DNA from 4 places in the Streptomyces sp. NPDC057280 genome. Region 2 is predicted to be linked to each of the others. Evidence: riboswitches for the same ligand, from Rfam matches in the RefSeq annotation. Region 2 holds a riboswitch; each other region holds the start of a gene.

The links. A riboswitch is a leader RNA that binds a small molecule or an ion and turns the genes downstream of it on or off. The one in region 2 is predicted to bind cyclic di-AMP.
Positions count from the first base shown of each region.
Region 1: another riboswitch for cyclic di-AMP. It lies ahead of ACFUO4_RS29595 (transglycosylase family protein); the one in region 2 lies ahead of ACFUO4_RS24700 (C40 family peptidase).
Region 3: another riboswitch for cyclic di-AMP. It lies ahead of ACFUO4_RS10120 (M23 family metallopeptidase); the one in region 2 lies ahead of ACFUO4_RS24700 (C40 family peptidase).
Region 4: another riboswitch for cyclic di-AMP. It lies ahead of ACFUO4_RS19415 (transglycosylase SLT domain-containing protein); the one in region 2 lies ahead of ACFUO4_RS24700 (C40 family peptidase).

Region 1 covers NZ_JBHUYR010000005.1:455,500-457,689, reverse strand. Annotated here, with positions in the region: gene eno (phosphopyruvate hydratase) at 1-332, opposite strand, end outside; gene ACFUO4_RS29595 (transglycosylase family protein) at 660-1,346, opposite strand; cyclic di-AMP (ydaO/yuaA leader) riboswitch at 1,350-1,517, opposite strand; gene ACFUO4_RS29590 (transglycosylase family protein) at 1,712-2,190, opposite strand, start outside.
Region 2 covers NZ_JBHUYR010000004.1:184,760-186,949, forward strand. Annotated here, with positions in the region: gene ACFUO4_RS24695 (LysE family translocator) at 1-419, shown strand, start outside; gene ACFUO4_RS24700 (C40 family peptidase) at 471-944, opposite strand; cyclic di-AMP (ydaO/yuaA leader) riboswitch at 948-1,159, opposite strand; gene ACFUO4_RS24705 (hypothetical protein) at 1,498-1,806, opposite strand; gene ACFUO4_RS24710 (ATP-dependent Clp protease proteolytic subunit) at 1,814-2,190, opposite strand, start outside.
Region 3 covers NZ_JBHUYR010000001.1:2,246,682-2,248,871, reverse strand. Annotated here, with positions in the region: gene ACFUO4_RS10125 (pitrilysin family protein) at 1-539, shown strand, start outside; cyclic di-AMP (ydaO/yuaA leader) riboswitch at 753-915, shown strand; gene ACFUO4_RS10120 (M23 family metallopeptidase) at 928-1,692, shown strand; gene ACFUO4_RS10115 (GntR family transcriptional regulator) at 1,927-2,190, shown strand, end outside.
Region 4 covers NZ_JBHUYR010000003.1:206,878-209,067, reverse strand. Annotated here, with positions in the region: gene ACFUO4_RS19420 (CocE/NonD family hydrolase) at 1-779, shown strand, start outside; cyclic di-AMP (ydaO/yuaA leader) riboswitch at 998-1,182, shown strand; gene ACFUO4_RS19415 (transglycosylase SLT domain-containing protein) at 1,187-1,633, shown strand; gene ACFUO4_RS19410 (HAD family hydrolase) at 1,725-2,190, opposite strand, start outside.

The DNA.
Region 1 (2,190 bases), on a different contig from region 2:
TTGGCGCCGAGGGAGCCCTTGTTGTCGGTGGCGTCCAGGTCGAACATCGCCTGGTCGATCAGCCGCTGCTCGGTGGCGTCGTAGCCGACCAGCTCGGGGCCGATCTGCTCGATGACGGCGAGGACGGCCTTCTCGACGCCCTTGCCCAGGTAGCGGTTCGGGTCACCGTCGCGGAGCTCGATGGCCTCGAAGGCGCCGGTGGAGGCGCCGGAGGGGACGGCGGCACGACCCGTGCTGCCGTCGTCGAGGCCGACCTCGACCTCGACCGTGGGGTTGCCTCGGGAGTCCAGGATTTCCCGGGCTACGACGACGTCGATGGACGGCACGAGCATCTCCTTCTTGGGATGTGACGCGGCTACGGCACTGCCGCAGCGACTCTGCGAGACGAGCCTAACCGGCTCCGGGCGATCGGCCACCGCGTGGACCGCCCCGTGGACAGAACCGATCGTAAATTGTTTCCGAATGGAACAAAGACGGTTCGAGAATCCCGGCACAAAAAACCCCGCCCCGGTGCGTACGGGGGAACACGCACCGGAGCGGGGAGCCCGTGGGGACGGGGGGACCCTCACGAGGCCTTCAGTATGAGGACCACGGATGTGAGGGCGCTGTGGTTCAGCTGCGAGCCCCGTGTCACTTCAGGTGGGGCCGGCGGCCCGGGACTACTTCAGGTGAAGCTGCTGACCCGGGTAGATGAGGTCGGCGTCCTCGACGATGTCCTTGTTCAGCTTGAAGAGCTTCGCCCAGCCGCCCTTGATGTGGTGCTCGGCGGCGATGGTGCTGAGGGTGTCACCCTTGACGACCTTGTACTCGCCGTCACCCTTCTTGACCTTCTTGCCGGTCGGGGTGGTGACGGTCTTCTTCGCGGCCGTGCGCTCCGAGGAGCGGGAGGTCGACTGCTCGGAGGAGCGGGTGCTGTCGCTGCTCGACGAGCTGGAGGAACCGGAGGACGACGAGCTGCCGCCGCCGTTGTAGGCGGCACCGGACAGGCCCACGCCACAGGTCGGCCAGGCGCCCTTGCCCTGGGAGGCGAGGACCTTCTCGGCGACGGCTATCTGCTGCGCCTTGGTGGCCTGGTTGGCCTGCGGGGCGTAGGCGGTGCCGCCGTACGCGGCCCAGGTCGAGGCCGAGAACTGCAGGCCGCCGTAGTAACCGTTGCCGGTGTTGATGGACCAGTTGCCGCCGGACTCGCACTGGGCGACGGCGTCCCACTCGGAGGCGGTGGCGGCGGAGGCGTTGCCGGCCGCCATCAGCGGAGCGGCGATGGCGACACCGGTGACGCCGGCGAGCGCGGCGGCGCGGGTGGCCTTGGACGGACGACGGTGCTTGCCCTTGCCGGAAAACAGCATGGTGGATCCCCTCACCGACGCCTGCGAGGTGAGCTGTCGGGTTCGGGCCGGTTGAGTTGCCCGGTCGCGCACCTCGCGGTGCGCGGCTTCACCCCAAGCCGGTCCAGCGTGAACTGCTGGGCCCGGCGCTTACCTTGGGTCCCCCGCTCCTGCCTACGGCGCTTGACGCGACGACTGTTCCCGGACGGCCGCTGGCAGGATTCGGCGTTGCGACAGCCGGGGCTCGTGGTGACGAGCGGTGTTGACCGTAGACACGGAACCCGGGGGATTTCAAAGACGATCAGGGCTTCTGAGACTCATCCCACACTTTCGCCAAACCGGACATTCAACGCGAAGCGTGACGTGAACTCCCGCCGGTTTTCGCCCTATTCAGCCCCGACTACGAGGGTCTGACCGGGCATGATGGCGCTCGGGTCGGAGCCGATGACCTTCTCGTTCACGGCGTAGAGGTGACGCCATCCGCCGTCGAGGCCAAGGGAGTCGGCGATGGAGGCCAGCGTGTCGCCCTCGCGGACGGTGTACGCCTTCTCGTCGGCGCTCGCGCCACGGTGCCGGCCGGTGCCGGTCTCACCCTTGGTGTCGCTCCCGGCGCCACCCTCGCTGCCGCCCTTGTCGTCGCTCTTGCCGTCGCCACCGAGGGCGCCGATGTCGACGAGGTTCGAAGAGCCGCCCACTTGCCAGGAGTTGTCCGATTCGACCTCATTCGCCGGCACCGTGGGCGAGCCGTCGGGCGACTGCGAGGCGGCCGGATCAGAGCCGGAGGTGTCCGACTTAGCGGACTTGTCCGCATCGGTAGCGGTGGAGGTGGAGGGCGAGGGGGAGGCGTCGGTGGAACCGGCACCCG
Region 2 (2,190 bases):
TCCAACTCCTGGGCGGTGCCTATGTGCTGTACCTGGGTGTACGGTCCCTGCGCTCACTGAGCGGTCCGCACACGGTGGTTGAGGACGCCCGGAGCGGCTCCGCGCGGCCTCTTCGGCAGGGGTTCGTCACCAACGCCCTCAATCCGAAGGCGCCCGTCACCTTCCTGAGCCTGTTGCCGCAGTTCGTGCCGGACGGTTCGGCCGCGCTGCCCCGGACGCTGCTGCTGGCGCTGATCGTGGTGGTGCTCGCCCTGGTGTGGTTCCCGGCGGTGGCGCTGCTGGTGGACCGGCTGGGCCGGTGGCTCAGGCGGCCGCGGGCCGCGCGGCTCGTCGCGGGCGTCACCGGCACCGCGCTGACGGTGCTGGGCGTGGTCCTGCTCCTCGAACCGCTGCTCGCCCTCGACCGGGGAGCAGCCTGAGGCCCCGCGGGGGCGGCGGCGGGTCAGGTCGCCGCCGCCCCCGCGGGAAGGTCACTTGACCCGGCCGTACCAGACGCTCTTCGTCCAGATCTTCTGGAGCTTCACGACCTCCCCGCTCTTCGGGGAGTGCCAGATCTTCCCCTTCCCCGCGTAGATCCCGACGTGGTAGACGCTCGACCCCGAGTGGAAGAACACGAGGTCGCCGGCCTTGCGGCTGCCGGCCGAGATGTGGCGGGTCTTGTTGTACTGCTGGGCCGCCGTCCGGGGCAGCTTCTTGCCCGCCTTCTTGTACGAGTACAGCGTGAGCCCGGAGCAGTCGAACCTGTGCGGCCCCGCGGCGCCCCACTTGTACGGGGAGCCCTTCTTGGAAGCCGCGACCTGGAGTGCCTTCGTCGCCGGTGTCGCGGCCTCGGCGTCGGATGCGACGCCCGGGACCACGATGGAGCCGCCCACTGCGGCGATGGTGAGGGCCGAGGCGGTACCGGCTCGGGCCATCAGCGACGGGACACGATTGAGCGCAGACATGCGCAACCCTTCGTCAGCCGCCTGTGAAGGATGACCTGTCGGATTCGGGCTGGCGAAGTTGCCCGGCCGCGTACTGCGGCTTCACCCCAAGGGCTGCTCGGAACGGCCGTTGAGCGCTGTTCCGGCGACCCGTCGTGCTTGGGTCCTCCACTCCTGCCGATCCACTCCTGTCGACCGGTCATCCGGGTGGCGGCAGGACTCGGCGTCCACCCGGATCGCCCCGCCGCTGCGGCGGGGGCTTGTCGTCAGACAGGGATCTTCACGCACGGACACCCGAAAAACCCAATGGAATCGGGGATTTGTGGCGTTACTCACCACTCACCCGTTCGGGTGGACACTCCTCTGTTCGAGGGACTGTCGAGGGGGTCGAGGAGCCTCGGACCAGCGACGGAACGTCTCATTCCGGCCTCGGGCTACGCGCGTTGTGCAACCCTGACGGCCCCACAGAACGACGGGCGACTACTCCAAACGGGGGTACGTCTTTTGGTCCGTTTGAAAGCCGGTCCGGACGCCTCGCCGTCCCGGTCGGCGGTCCGGACCGGGCGCTTCCGCGTCAACTGCCGACGTGCGGCGGCACCGTGACCCGCGCCGTGCGCCGCTCACCGTCCAGGACGCGCAGCGCCCGCGCCAGGGTTGCGGCATGCAGCTCCGTCTCACCCCGCTGGTGCATCAGCGTCAGCGCGTCACGCAGCTCGGCCGCCTTGGCGACCAGCGCCTGCGCGGCCCGCAGCCCGCGGTAGGTGTCGCCGTGGTGCGCCGGGTTGATCCGGCCCAGCAGGTCGACCACGTCGAGATAACGGTCGATCAACTCGCCCTCGGCGCGCGTCAGTGCGGGCAGCGGCGGGAGTTCGGGTGGCAGCATCGTCCGCTCACCGGGTGCCGGGCGCGGGGCGCGAGGCCTTGCGGCTGGGGATGATCTGATCCACCAGGCCGTATTCCAGGGCCTCTTGAGCGGTGAGGATCTTGTCCCGCTCGATGTCCTCGGTGACTTGCTCCCGGCTGCGCCCGGTGTGCTGGACGAGCATCTCCTCCAGACGGTCGCGGACGCGCCCCAACTCAGCCGCGCGGATGGCCAGATCGCTGGCCTGCCCCTCCACCGGCTCGGTCAGCGAGGGTTGGTGGATCACCATGAGGGCACCCGGCAGCGCGAACCGCTTGCCGGGGGTGCCGGCCGTGAGCAGGACGGCCGCGGACGATCCGGCCTGCCCCAGGCAGATGGTCTCCACGTCGCACGTGACGAACTGCA
Region 3 (2,190 bases), on a different contig from region 2:
AGGTGCTCGGCACGTACTGCCTCGGCGGCACCCTCACCTCCCGCCTGGACCGCGTCCTGCGCGAGGAGAAGGGCTACACCTACGGCGTACGGGCGTTCGGGCAGGTCCTCCGGTCCGCGCCGGACGGCACCGGTGCCGCGATGCTCGCCATCAGCGGCTCCGTGGACACCCCGAACACCGGTCCCGCGCTGGACGACCTGTGGACGGTGCTGCGCACCCTCGCGGCGGAGGGGCTCACCGACGCCGAGCGTGACGTCGCCGTGCAGAACCTCGTCGGCGTCGCCCCGCTCAAGTACGAGACGGCGGCGGCCGTGGCGAGCACGCTGGCCGACCAGGTCGAGCAGTACCTGCCCGACGACTACCAGGCCACGCTGTACCGGCAGCTCGCCGCGACCGGCACCGTCGAGGCCACCGCGGCGGCCGTCAACGCCTTCCCGGTGGACCGTCTGGTGACGATCCTGGTCGGCGACGCGGCCGCCATCAAGGAGCCCGTGGAGGCCCTCGGAATCGGCGAAGTCAGCGTGGTGACAGCCGAGTAGAAGCACGGCAGCGGCACGCGCGCGTGAAGGGGCCCTGGTGACGGAAGCGTCACCAGGGCCCCTTAATGTCCGAATAGGAATGAATTGAAGGCTGGTTGCCTGTTTGCCCTGTGGGATGTGCTACAAACTGCCTGATCCGTTTGGGGATTGAAAGTGACCCCCCTTAGCGTCATCCCGGCTGTCCGTCAGGCAGTGCGCCGCACCCGCGGCACCGGACAGTCATCGCCGAGTCCCCGTACGGCGCGAGCCAGGGGAGCCGGGGACCCACGCAGTCCCTGGGGTGAATCGGACGCCCGCGCGTCAGCGAGGGGGTCCGTAGGAGACCTTCCTGCTCCGAACCCGTCAGCTAACCCGGTAGGCGAGAGGGAAGGAAAGGATCAGCCTCCACATGGCGTTCACGCGCCCCACCGGGAAGCATCGTGCCCCGAGCCGGATGAAGCGCAGCACCGCCCGCGTGGCGGGAGTCGCGGCCCTCACCACCACCGGCGTCATCGGCACCCTCGCCGCCCCGGCCCTCGCCGCGGAGCCCGCGGTCGAGCAGACCGGCATCGTCCCGGTCATCACCATCGGCGACTCGGTCGCCGACCAGATCGACGCCCAGGCCGCCGCCCAGGAGCAGGCCGCCGAAGAGGCCGCCCAGAAGAAGGCCGAGGAGCTGGCCCGCAAGAAGGCCGCCGCCAAGGCGAAGAAGGAGCGCGAGGCCAAGGAGCGCGCCGCCCGGGCCGCCGCCGAGCGCAAGCGCCTCAACACCTACGTGGCCCCGATCTCGGGCTCGTACATCTCCACCGGCTACAAGGCCGGCGGCGCCGTCTGGTCCTCCGGCAGCCACACCGGCGTCGACTTCCACGCCGCCAGCGGCACCCCCGTCCACGCGGTCGGCTCCGGCACCGTCGTCGAGGCCGGCTGGGGCGGGTCGTACGGCAACAACATCGTGATCAAGATGAACGACGGCACGTACACCCAGTACGGTCACCTGTCGTCCATCGGTGTCTCGGTCGGCCAGACGGTCACCCCGGGCCAGCAGATCGGCCTGTCCGGCGCGACCGGCAACGTCACCGGCCCGCACCTCCACTTCGAGGCCCGGACGACCCCCGAGTACGGCTCGGACATCGACCCCGTCGCCTACCTGCGCTCGCACGGTGTGAACGTCTGAGGCGCGGCGTGACCGTCAGAGGCGCGGCGTGACCGTCCGCCCTCCGCCGACGGACCGCAAGATCTCCCGGAACCCCGGCTCACCGAGCCGGGGTTTCACCGTTTTCGGCACCTTGCTGTCCAAAAAATATCCATGGATTCCGGTCCGCCATCGGAAATTCCCGTTCCTTGCAATAGAGTCACTGAACACACGTCAATCGTCGACGTTTCACGGGGATTAAAGCGGAGGTCGGTCATGCGTATTCCGGCGCACTCGGTATGCACCGCGATCAGGGACGACATCGTCTCCGGTGTCCACGAGCGCGGGAGCCGCCTCACCGAGGAACTCCTCGCCCGCCGCTACGGCGTCTCCCGTGTCCCCGTCCGGGAGGCCCTGCGCACCCTGGAGGCCGAGGGCTTCGTGGTGACGCGGCGGCACGCGGGCGCGTGCGTCGCCGAACCGACCGAGCAGGAGGCCGCCGACCTGCTGGAGATGCGGATGCTCCTGGAGCCGCTCGGC
Region 4 (2,190 bases), on a different contig from region 2:
ACGGGGCGTCGACGCTGGTCACCCGGGGCGTGCTGAACCTGTCGGCACGGCACGGGCGGGACCGGGCGGTGCCGTGGGAGCCGGGGGCGACCGGGGAGGTCGCCTTCGAGCTGAACGGCATCGGGCACGCCTTCCCGCCCGGGCACCGTATCCGGCTCGCGGTCTCCTCCGCGTACTGGCCGTGGATCTGGCCGCAGCCCGAGTCCGAGGCCGGCTTCACGCTGGACCCGGCGGGCAGCTTCCTCGAACTGCCGGTCAGGGCACGTGACGTGGACCCGGACACCGATACCGGCACTGGCACTGGCACTGGCACGGGCATCGGCACGGACACCGGCATCGGCACGGGCACGGACACCGGCATCGGCTTCGCCGAGCCCGAGCAGGCCGAGCCGCTGGGCGTGAACGTCCCGGCCACCCTCGACGAGCCCCGCCCCGAGCGGCTGGTCGTGCGGGACGTCGCCAAGGGCGAGTGGCGGCTGGAGGTCGACCCGCGCTACGGCGGCACCCGCTTCTACCCCGACGGCCTGGAGTTCACCGAGGACGCGCTGGAGACGTACACGATCCAGGAGGCGGACCCGCTGTCGGCCCGCGCCCGCTCGGACTGGTCGATCCGGCTGCACCGGCCGGAGCTGGGCTGGGACACCACCGTCCGCACCCGCTCGGAGATCACCTGTGAGGCGGCCGAGTTCCTCACCTCCAACGAGGTGATCTGCACCGAGGGCGGCGAGGTGGTCTTCCACCGGACCTGGGAGAAGCGGATTCCACGGACCGCCGGTTAACTGCCAGTTGAGGGTTGATTGCCCGATTTGCCACTCTCGTTCCCGACGGTGAGTTGGCTCACTTCACCCTGTCCTCACCTTGCCCGAAAACCCCGGAATTCCGGGGCACACAAGCCGGACACCAAGGTCAACAGGTGCGATCTGTGAATCCGGTACTTGTTTCGGACATGTGCAGTCGCATACGTTCCGGGCCCGGGTGGACGCCGAATCCTGCCGCCACCCGTAGACCGCTCACCTCACTCAGAGAACTTCACGGCAGGAGCGGGGGACCCAGGTAAGTCGCCGGGCCGGACGTCTTCGGACATACCGGTACGGCTCGGGGTGAAGTCATGCCTTCTTCGGCATGGCCGGGCAGCTCCCGCCCGAACCCGACAGCTCACCTCGCAGGCGCCGGAGAGGAATTCGTCATGCGCCTGTCCCGCAAGCTCGCCGTCACCGGTGCCGCCGTCGCCGCACTCGCCTTCCCCGTCGTCGGCGCGACCACCGCGTCCGCGGCCACCACGACCACGGTCACCGCCACCTCGCTCGGCTACTCCAACACCCTCGACGGCTGGATCCGCGCCTCGCTCCAGGTCATGGCGCAGAACGGCATTCCCGGCACGTACGACGGCATCTACCGCAACGTCATCCGCGAGTCCTCGGGCAACCCGTACGCCATCAACAACTGGGACTCCAACGCCGCCGCCGGCACGCCCTCCAAGGGCCTGCTCCAGGTGATCGACCCGACGTTCAACGCGTACCACGTGGCCGGCACGTCGTGGGACTCCTACGACCCGGTCGCGAACATCACCGCGGCCTGCAACTACGCGGCCGCGGTGTACGGCTCGATCGACAACGTGTACGGCGCCTACTGAGGTCTGCCGAGGGCTGGTTGCACGGTCCCCCGCCGACGGCTGCTTGAAAAGCCTTTCACGGAGGTCTGGTTGAACAGCCTTTCGCCGGGGGCTAGTTGAAAAGTCTTTCGAGGACGACGGCGATGCCGTCGTCCTCGTTCGACAAGGTCACCTCGTCGGCCACGGCCTTGAGTTCGGGGTGGGCGTTGGCCATCGCGACGCCGTGGGCCGCCCAGTCGAACATCGGGATGTCGTTGGGCATGTCGCCGAAGGCGAGGGTGTCCCGCGGGCCCAGCCCGAGGTGATCGGCGGCCAGTGCGAGGCCTGTCGCCTTGGTGATGCCGCATGGCTGGAGTTCGACCGTGCCGGGGCCCGACATCGTCACCGTCGCGAGGGAACCGACGACTCCGCGCGCGGTCGCCGCCAACTCGTCGTCGGACAGGGCCGGGTGGCGCAGCAGCACCTTGCTGATCGGCTCGCACCACAGGTCGTCGCGGCGGCCCACCCGCACGGCGGGCAGGGTCGGGTGCGGCATCAGATACCCCGGCTCGATGAGCGTGAGCCCGTCGACCCCGTCC